Linked DNA regions of Glaciimonas sp. PCH181. The protein of the gene in region 1 interacts with the protein of each later gene in a pairwise test. Links are inferred from orthologs where the notes say so. Each region holds a gene or a part of one and is shown in the gene's direction. Other genes may lie near its edges. The genes, in order: lpdA, C7W93_RS12895 and odhB.

Region 1 (3,049 bases):
GCATTTCCCTGTCATGCGCAAGCTGATGCTGGGCATGGGCGATGAATGCAAACTGGAAAGTCGGGAAGAAATTTTCGAGACCTTTTCGCGCATCCATACCATCCTCAAAGATCAATATTTCCTCAATACCAAAGAAGACGAAGACGATCCTTACGAGTCATCGCAAATCACCGCGCTGATCGCCAACCCTTTCGGGATTTTTGGCATTTACTCGTATCGTGAAGTGTTTAGCTTTGAGCGTTTTTGGGGAATAGGCAGCGGTCGTAATTTTGCGTTAGGCGGGATGTACGCGGTCTACGATCAAAATCTCAGCGCGCATCAGATTGCCGAGATTGGTGTCCAGGCTGGCGTGGAGTTCGACAAGAGTTCTGCTGCACCGATACGCATACACAGTTTTGCGATGCACCCTTAGTCGAATAAAGAAAATAGACCTGCGTAATATTGTCACAGCAAGGCATAACGCTGCTGCAAAACATTGCGCTAGCCCTGTAAATGATGTGCGAACATGCTCGGCTGAATACAGCGTAAACAGCGGAGCGACTATTACCACTCCCCCTGCGGGAAGATAAAAATGGAGCAAACCTTATGAGTATGGTCGAAGTCAAGGTCCCGGATATCGGCGACTTCAAGGAAGTCGAAATCATTGAGCTGTTGGTTAAAGTAGGCGACACAGTCAAAGTCGATCAGTCATTGATCACGGTTGAGTCCGACAAGGCCAGCATGGAAATTCCATCGAGCCATGCCGGTGTAGTTAAAGAAATCAAAGTCAAAGTTGGCGAAAAAATCGCTGAAGGTTCGATCATTCTGGCATTGGAAGCCGCTGGCGTGAGTGCTGCTCCTGCCGCTGCTCCTGCGGCAACACCGGCTGCGGTCGCACCAGCAGCACCGGTAGCAGCGCCTGCCGCAGCCAGTTTCTCCGGCAGTGCTGATATCGAATGCGATACCGTCGTTTTAGGCGCAGGGCCGGGCGGTTATACCGCTGCTTTCCGCGCTTCCGATTTAGGCCAAAAAGTCGTTTTGATTGAGCGTTATCCTGATCTTGGGGGTGTTTGTCTGAACGTTGGCTGTATTCCTTCCAAGGCATTGCTACACGCTGCCAAGGTGATTACAGAAGCCGAAGAAATGGCGCATTTTGGCGTCAAGATGTCTGCTCCGGAAATTGATATCAATGCGTTGCGCGGCTGGAAAGAAAGCATCATCAAAAAGCTGACCGGCGGTCTTACCGGTTTGTCGAAAGCCCGGAAAGTACAAATTGTGACCGGGAAGGGCGAATTTAGCTCGGCCAACACGATCGTTGTGCAGACCGCAGAGGGTGCAAAAGTCGTCGCGTTTAAAAATGCGATCATCGCCGCCGGATCATCGGTCGCTAAAATCCCAGGATTTCCTTACGACGATCCACGCCTGATCGACTCAACCGGCGCGTTGGAACTGCGTCAGATTCCAAAGACATTGCTGGTTATTGGCGGCGGGATTATTGGGCTGGAAATGGCCTGCGTCTACGATGCGCTCGGCTCTAAAGTCACAGTGGTGGAGTTTGCAGACGGTCTGATTCCTGCGGCTGACCGCGACATCGTCAAGCCACTTCAGAAGCGTATCGAAAAACGTTACGAAGCGATTTACCTGAAAACTAAAGTCACCAAACTGGAAGCGTTGCCTGAAGGATTGCGCGCGACATTTGAAGGCGCTGATGGTAATACTAAGGCCCCGACTGAGCCGCAATTGTTTGACATGGTATTAGTCGCAGTCGGTCGCCGCCCGAACGGCAAAGAAATCGCGGCTGAAAAGGCTGGCGTGATCGTCAATGATCGTGGCTTTATCCCGGCGGACAAACAACAGCGTACTAACGTCGCGCACATTTTTGCCATCGGCGACGTCTGCGGCGATCCAATGCTGGCGCATAAAGCGACCAACGAAGCCAAAGTGGCAGCCGAAGTTATCGGCGGTCACAAGGTTGCGTTCGACGCTATGACGATCCCTTCGGTAGCCTACACCGATCCAGAAATCGCCTGGATGGGATTGACCGAAACCGAGGCGAAAGCTAAAGGTATTCCGTTCGAAAAAGCCAATTTCCCATGGGCAGCCAGCGGCCGCGCATTGGCAATGGGCCGCGACGATGGCATGACTAAATTGTTGTGGGACCCAACTACCAAACGCATCATCGGCGCGGGTATCGTCGGCGTGAATGCCGGTGAATTACTGGCCGAAACCGTGCTGGCAATGGAAATGGGCGCTGACTTGGAAGATCTGGCCTTGACGATCCATGCGCATCCAACCTTGTCCGAGACGCCGATGTTTGCGGCTGAAATGGGCTTGGGTACGATTACTGATCTATTTATTCCGCCTAAGAAGAAGTAAACATTCATACGTAGCAGGTAAGTGAACATAAAAAGCGCAGCTATTTTTAGCTGCGCTTTTTTCATTTCGGAGAACGGTTGCGTAATGAGACGTACACTACGAAGGCGCTGGCATAAAAACTAAAGCTATACCAAGGCTCACTAAAGTAACGCCGATTATTCTATTGAGAGTTGATTGGGATTTCAGCATACGTAGGCGCAGTCGGGTATTCGAGAAGAATAGGGCTACCAGACTAAACCACAGGCCATGCGCAAAAGACATAAATAAGCCATATCCTATTTGTGCCGAAAGCGACGTATTTACGCCAACAACTTGCGTATAAACACTGACGACGAATAAGGTTGTTTTGGGATTGAATACATTGATCATGAAACCGGCTCTTAGCGAGCCGACTTTACTTGCTGGCGCTTTGGCAAGGGGATCGATGTCGATCACTGGGCGTGCGACAAAAGTTTTTCCCCCGATATAAACCAGATAAAGCGCCCCGACAATCTTGATCAGCGTAAATAAACCGGGCGAGTTGGTGATCAACAATCCGACGCCGAGCATGGTGTAAGTCACGTGCACTTGCACACCCAGTGCAATACCAATTGCGGCCAGCAGTCCGGCGTGGCGCCCATATAAATAACTATTTCTGGTCACTAAAGCAAAGTCTGCGCCGGGACTAATGACGGCTAGGATCGTGATGATGGCT
Region 2 (3,201 bases), 350 kb from region 1 along the record:
CCCATCAGCCCGTACAGTACCGACGTTTTAGGCCCGACCGAATCTGCAATACGCCCTGCACGTGGACGGCTCAGCATCGTTGCCAGATATTGCACGCTGATCGCCAATCCGGCCATCACAGAACTGTAGCCCAGATCGACGTGCACATAACCGGGCAATACGGCTAACGGCAAACCGATGCTTAAATAACAAAGAAAAGTAAAAAATGAAGTGGAGAGAATATGAAAAGTAACTTCGCTCTGCGAGAGAGGCTGAATATTCGGCTTTAACGCGGATGGCGCAACGCTTTTGGAGCGAGCTTCTTCGGACATGATAGGTAAGGTAGCAACGTGATGTATTGATGAATGAACCGATAGCGCGCAAAGCTGATCAGTATTGAATGATGCCGGGGGCCTGTTGGCCATAATGCAGTGCATTATTTTACGCTTTAGCCGGAATCATTGCTTGCCATAATCGGAACGGCGCTTCGGCGGCATATAATGGCAGGATGCAAAATCTCCTTCAGAACCTCAATCCAGAACAACTCGCCGCAGTAACTTTGCCCGCACAACCCGCCTTGATTCTCGCTGGCGCCGGATCGGGCAAGACACGCGTATTGATTACCCGCATCGCATGGCTTATTCAAACCGGGCAGGTTTCACCGTCCGGCGTGCTGGCTGTAACATTTACCAACAAGGCCGCCAAGGAACTGATGGTACGGTTGTCTGCGATGTTGCCGATTAATACACGCGGGATGTGGATCGGGACTTTTCACGGACTCTGCAATCGCCTGCTGCGCGCCCACCATAAGGATGCGGGTCTGATTTCGACATTTCAGATTCTGGATTCGCAAGATCAGCTATCGGCGATCAAGCGCCTGCTCAAGTCGTTGAATATCGATGACGAGAAATATCCACCGCGCAATTTAATGTACTTCATCAATGGCGCGAAAGATCAGGGTTTGCGCGCCAACGAGGTCGAAGCCAACGATGATTACAACCGTAAATTTGTCGAGTTGTATGCGTTGTACGATCAGCAATGTCAGCGCGAAGGCGTGGTCGATTTTGCCGAGCTGTTATTGCGCACCTATGAATTAATGGTGCGGAACCAGCCCTTGCGTGAGCATTATCAAGCCCGTTTTAAACACATTCTGGTGGATGAGTTTCAGGACACTAATGACCTGCAATACAAATGGCTGAAATTGATGGCCGGACAGGGCGGTGCTGTTTTTGCCGTGGGCGATGACGATCAAAGCATCTATGCATTTCGTGGTGCCAATGTTGGCAACATGAGCACTTTCGAGCGTGAATTCCAAGTCCAGAATTTAATCAAGCTGGAACAAAATTATCGCTCGCATGGCCATATTCTGGATTCTGCAAATACGCTGATCGCCAACAATAACAAGCGTCTGGGTAAAAATTTACGCACGGATGCAGGTCATGGTGAGCCGGTACGAATTTACGAATCGACCAGCGATTTACTTGAAGCGCAGTGGATCATCGAAGAAGCAAAAAGCCTGATTAATGAGGGCGCGACGCGTAGCGAAATCGCGATTTTGTATCGGTCGAATGCGCAATCGCGGGTGATCGAGCATGCGTTATTTTCTGCCGGAATTCCTTATCGTGTGTACGGCGGCCAACGCTATTTTGAGCGTGCCGAAGTGAAGCATGCCATCGCCTATTTGCAACTGATGGATAACCCGCATAACGACTCTGCATTCTTGCGCGTCGTGAATTTTCCGACGCGCGGGATCGGTGCGCGTTCGCTTGAACACTTGCAGGATGCCGCTAAGCAGCATGGCGTTTCGTTGTATGAGGCAGTGCGCTATGTCCCGGGAAAAGCTGGCACGTCGCTGAGCGGATTTCTTAATTTGATTGAGAGCGCACGTTTCGAGACGCAACAGTTACCGTTGCCAGAGATGGTGCAGATTATGCTCGATTTGAGCGGCTTGATTACCCATTATCGTAGTGAACGAGAAGGTGCGGATCGCATCGAAAATCTGGAGCAATTGGTGAATGCCGCGACGCTGTTCGTGGGCGAAGAAGGCTTCGGGCTAGACGCGCCTGCACTGCTCGGTCCTAAGGCGGATGTGCTTGCGGCGGCGTCAATCACGACGGCGGATGGCGTCGAAATTATTGATGCGGATGCGCAGTTGGCGCTCATCATGTCACCGTTATCGGCATTCTTGTCGCACGCCTCGCTTGAGGCCGGGGACAATCAAGCTAAAACCGGACAGGACGCTTTGCAATTGATGACGGTCCATTCATCGAAAGGTTTGGAGTTCGATGCGGTATTTATTACCGGTCTGGAAGAAGGTCTGTTTCCACATGAAAATTCGCAAAAAGAAGACGCTGGTGTTGAGGAAGAACGGCGTTTGATGTACGTCGCCATTACACGTGCCAAGCGGCGCTTGTACATGAGCTTTTCGCAAACACGGATGTTGCACGGGCAAACCCGTTACAACATGCGTTCGCGGTTTTTTGATGAGTTGCCGGAAGAATCACTGAAATGGCTTTCGCCAAAAATCGTGCCGCCGCAGCAACATAGCTGGTTCGCGCATCCGAAAGCGGCATGGGTCGATACCCCGCAAAGTGGTGCCAATAACATCGCCAACAAATTTGCTAAAAAGGATATCGGTTGGCGTATCGGCGAAAACGTCGCCCATCAAAAATTCGGTGAAGGCGTGATCGTGAATATCGAGGGTGGTGGCGACAATGCCCGAGCGCAGATCAATTTTGGTAAGCATGGAATGAAACTGCTGGATTTGACGATCGCTAAATTGGATAAGGTTTAACGCGGTTTGTTTTCGTAAAAATGTAGCACACGGCGCTGTGGATTCTTCTGCAATACAGCGCCGTTCTCCGATGATGGGCTAGACGCCTATCCATCTCTTCATGCCGTTAGCACACGAACCTAGGGAAATTCCTTAACTGTTGGCCGCATTGCGTGTTTCCTCTGAGGCACATGCTAGCATCGCCGCTTTTAATGCATTGCCACCAGGAAATAATGTGATAAATGTGAAAAAAATAGTGCCAACCACGTTGGTACTTGTCGTCGCTGGCTGCGCGGTCATTAGCACGCCACCACAAACTGTTGAAGCGCAGAATTCTCGTGCGCAGCAAATAAAAGCACAACAACAGATTGTTGTAGAAACCGCTGCAAAAACATTAAAACGCAAAATCGCCATCGGTCGTTTCTCTAACGAAACGCGGTACGGACGCA
Region 3 (3,138 bases), 1.7 Mb from region 1 along the record:
AGTACGGTTACTCGACAGCAGAACCGAATACATTGACGATCTGGGAAGCGCAATTTGGTGACTTCGCCAACGGCGCGCAAGTCGTTATTGATCAATTCATAAGCTCCGGCGAAGTGAAATGGGGTCGTGCATCAGGCTTGGTCATGATGCTGCCGCATGGTTACGAAGGACAAGGACCAGAACATTCTTCAGCGCGTCTGGAGCGTTTCCTGCAACTTTGTGCCGACAACAACATGCAGGTCGTGCAACCAACTACTGCTGCGCAGATTTTCCATTTGCTGCGCCGTCAAATGATTCGCTTGTTCCGCAAGCCGCTTGTCATCATGACGCCGAAGTCGCTGCTGCGTAACAAAGATGCTGGTTCGCCATTGTCAGATTTTGCTAAAGGCTCTTTCCAGACTGTTATCGGTGAAGTTGATGACAAGATCGATGCTAAGAAGGTCAAGCGCGTTATCGCTTGCTCCGGCAAGATTTACTATGATTTGGTGAATGCACGTAAAGAACGCGGTCAAAGCGATGTGGCGATTATTCGTCTCGAGCAGTTGTATCCGTTCCCACACAAGGCATTTGCTGCTGAACTGAAGCAGTTCCCGAATTTCAGTGAATTGGTATGGGCGCAGGACGAGCCGCAAAATCAGGGCGCCTGGCTACAGATTCAGCACAATATTTTTGAAAATCTGGATGATGGTCAAAAGCTTGCTTATGCAGGCCGTCCAGCCAGCGCATCGCCTGCCGTGGGTTACTACGACAAGCATTACGCGCAACTAAAAACATTGTTAGACACTGCCTTTTCGAAGCTCAAAGGCTTTGTTCTTACCAAATAACTGAATACTGAACAAGGGCGTGCCACATTCAAATCATGGCACGCCTGCACCAACCCCAATACGGAGAATTTCATGGCACTTATAGAAGTTAAAGTCCCCCAATTATCAGAGTCCGTCGCAGAAGCGACATTGTTGCAGTGGCATAAAAAAGTTGGCGATCCAGTTGCGCGCGACGAGAACCTGATTGATATCGAAACAGATAAAGTTGTGCTTGAATTACCTGCGCCAAATGATGGCATAGTGGTACAAATTGTTGAAGCGGATGGCGCAACAGTCGTCGCTGGTCAGATCATCGCGATCATCGATACTGATGCTTCTGCAAAAGTCAGCCCAATGGAAGTGTCTGCAATACCTGTGCCGCAACCTGGTCATGCGACAACTCCTGTAGCAGCACCGGAATTGGTAAGTAATACTGCAGCCGGTATCGCTATGCCAGCAGCAGCTAAATTGTTGTCCGAGAATAATTTGAGCGCGACGCAAATCGCCGGCAGCGGTAAAGACGGTCGTGTTACTAAAGGTGATGTTCTAACTACCTTAGCAGCTAAACCTGCGGCACCAGCTGCAGCAGCACCTGTTGCTGCCAAGCCTGCATTGCAACAAGTTGCTGCTCCAAATAAAGCAAAACAAGAAGAGCGCCCGGAAGAACGCGTGCCGATGAGCCGTTTGCGCGCACGTATCGCTGAGCGTTTGATCCAATCGCAATCAACTAATGCAATCTTGACGACATTCAATGAAGTCAACATGCAACCGGTAATCGATCTGCGTACAAAGTACAAAGATAAATTTGAGAAAGAACACGGCGTTAAGCTTGGTTTCATGTCTTTCTTCGTGAAAGCCGCTGTTGCTGCCTTGAAGAAATATCCGATTGTGAATGCTTCTGTTGATGGTAATGACATTCTGTATCACGGTTATTTCGATATCGGTATTGCTGTCGGTTCGCCGCGTGGTCTGGTCGTTCCAGTGTTGCGTGACGTCGATCAAATGTCGATCGCTGAAATCGAAAAGAAAATCGGTGAATTTGGCGCCAAAGCACGTGACGGCAAGTTGACGATGGAAGATTTGACCGGCGGTACTTTCTCGATTTCTAACGGCGGAACGTTTGGTTCGATGCTGTCGACACCAATTATCAATCCACCGCAGTCAGCTATCTTGGGTGTGCATGCAACCAAAGACCGCGCAGTCGTTGAAAATGGTCAAATCGTGATTCGTCCAATGAACTATCTGGCGATGTCTTACGATCACCGTATCATTGACGGCCGTGAAGCTGTGTTGGCGTTGGTTGCCATGAAGGATGCGCTGGAAGATCCTGCACGCCTGCTATTGGACTTGTAATGTAGAAAATGCGCCGGATGCTAACAACTGCACTCCTTAATGGATGCGTGAAAGTGTCGGGCGCATTGCTTTACGTAAAACTTATTGTGCATGGCCGGTTAGATTGAATGTAATCGCGACTACATCCCGGAAGTTAGCCAAATAAGTAAGCAATAAGCAATCAAGTAAATACCGAATTTACCGGATGTAATGCGTGATGCTGCGAATTGAGCGGCGCCGCAAATAAACGAAGGAAAACTATGAGTAAGCAATTTGATGTCATCGTGATCGGTGGCGGTCCTGGTGGCTATATCGCGGCAATACGTGCTGCGCAGCTTGGTTTCAATACTGCCTGTATTGATGAGTGGAAAAATGCGAACGATGGCCCAGCGCCTGGCGGAACTTGCACCAATGTTGGTTGTATTCCATCCAAGGCACTTCTGCAATCGTCGGAGCATTTCGAGCATGCAGGCCATGCTTTCGCTGACCACGGTATCGATATCAAGGGGCTGAGCTTAAATCTGCCACAGATGTTGGCGCGGAAAAGTACGGTTATCAAGCAAAATAACGACGGTATCCTGTATTTACTGAAAAAGAATAAAGTCACGTTTTTCCATGGCCGCGGTTCTTTCGTCAAGGGCGACGCAGCAGGGTACGAGATCAAGGTTGCTGGTAAAACTGAAGAGTCCATCACCGGTAAGCACATTATTCTGGCAACTGGTTCCAACGCCCGTGAATTGCCCGGTGCGGCTTTCGATGAAAAGTTGATCTTGTCGAATACGGGTGCGCTGGCAATCGACACTGTACCAAAGACACTGGGCGTTATCGGTGCTGGCGTCATTGGCCTCGAAATGGGCAGCGTCTGGCGTCGTCTTGGTGCTGAAGTAACTGTGCTCGAAGCACTGCCAGCGTTTCTTGGCGCAGTAGATGACCAAATTGCTAAAGAAGCGGCTAAGCTATTCGCAAAACAAGGTTTGAGCATCAGTCTTGGTGTGAAAATCGG

What was found.
Region 2: the proteins of lpdA (region 1) and C7W93_RS12895 interact in binary tests that used the Escherichia coli proteins (3 or more experiments, as listed by UniProt). The link is inferred for Glaciimonas sp. PCH181 from one-to-one orthologs.
Region 3: the proteins of lpdA (region 1) and odhB interact in binary tests that used the Escherichia coli proteins (3 or more experiments, as listed by UniProt). The link is inferred for Glaciimonas sp. PCH181 from one-to-one orthologs.

What each region holds. Positions count from the first base shown.
Region 1 is NZ_PYFP01000001.1:2,471,080-2,474,128, reverse strand. The notes cover bases 81-2,970. They hold lpdA (dihydrolipoyl dehydrogenase), read left to right. Parts: upstream 81-585; coding sequence 586-2,355; downstream 2,356-2,970. Other genes in these bases: C7W93_RS11295 (LysE family translocator), read right to left, coding at 2,452-2,970; C7W93_RS11305 (MFS transporter), read left to right, coding at 81-412. Outside these bases: more of C7W93_RS11305, read left to right, coding at 1-80; more of C7W93_RS11295, read right to left, coding at 2,971-3,049. UniProt on the Escherichia coli protein: Lipoamide dehydrogenase is a component of the glycine cleavage system as well as of the alpha-ketoacid dehydrogenase complexes.
Region 2 is NZ_PYFP01000001.1:2,826,018-2,829,218, reverse strand. What follows is about bases 89-3,130. They hold C7W93_RS12895 (UvrD-helicase domain-containing protein), read left to right. Parts: upstream 89-487; coding sequence 488-2,773; downstream 2,774-3,130. Other genes in these bases: C7W93_RS12890 (CsgG/HfaB family protein), read left to right, coding at 2,997-3,130; C7W93_RS12900 (MFS transporter), read right to left, coding at 89-311. Outside these bases: more of C7W93_RS12900, read right to left, coding at 1-88; more of C7W93_RS12890, read left to right, coding at 3,131-3,201. UniProt on the Escherichia coli protein: A helicase with DNA-dependent ATPase activity. Unwinds DNA duplexes with 3'-5' polarity. Translocates on single-stranded DNA with 3'-5' polarity. Initiates unwinding more efficiently from a nicked substrate than double-stranded DNA.
Region 3 is NZ_PYFP01000001.1:757,340-760,477, forward strand. The notes cover bases 48-3,026. They hold odhB (2-oxoglutarate dehydrogenase complex dihydrolipoyllysine-residue succinyltransferase), read left to right. Parts: upstream 48-896; coding sequence 897-2,156; downstream 2,157-3,026. Other genes in these bases: C7W93_RS03340 (2-oxoglutarate dehydrogenase E1 component), read left to right, coding at 48-824; lpdA (dihydrolipoyl dehydrogenase), read left to right, coding at 2,396-3,026. Also shown: more of C7W93_RS03340, read left to right, coding at 1-47; more of lpdA, read left to right, coding at 3,027-3,138. UniProt on the Escherichia coli protein: E2 component of the 2-oxoglutarate dehydrogenase (OGDH) complex which catalyzes the second step in the conversion of 2-oxoglutarate to succinyl-CoA and CO(2).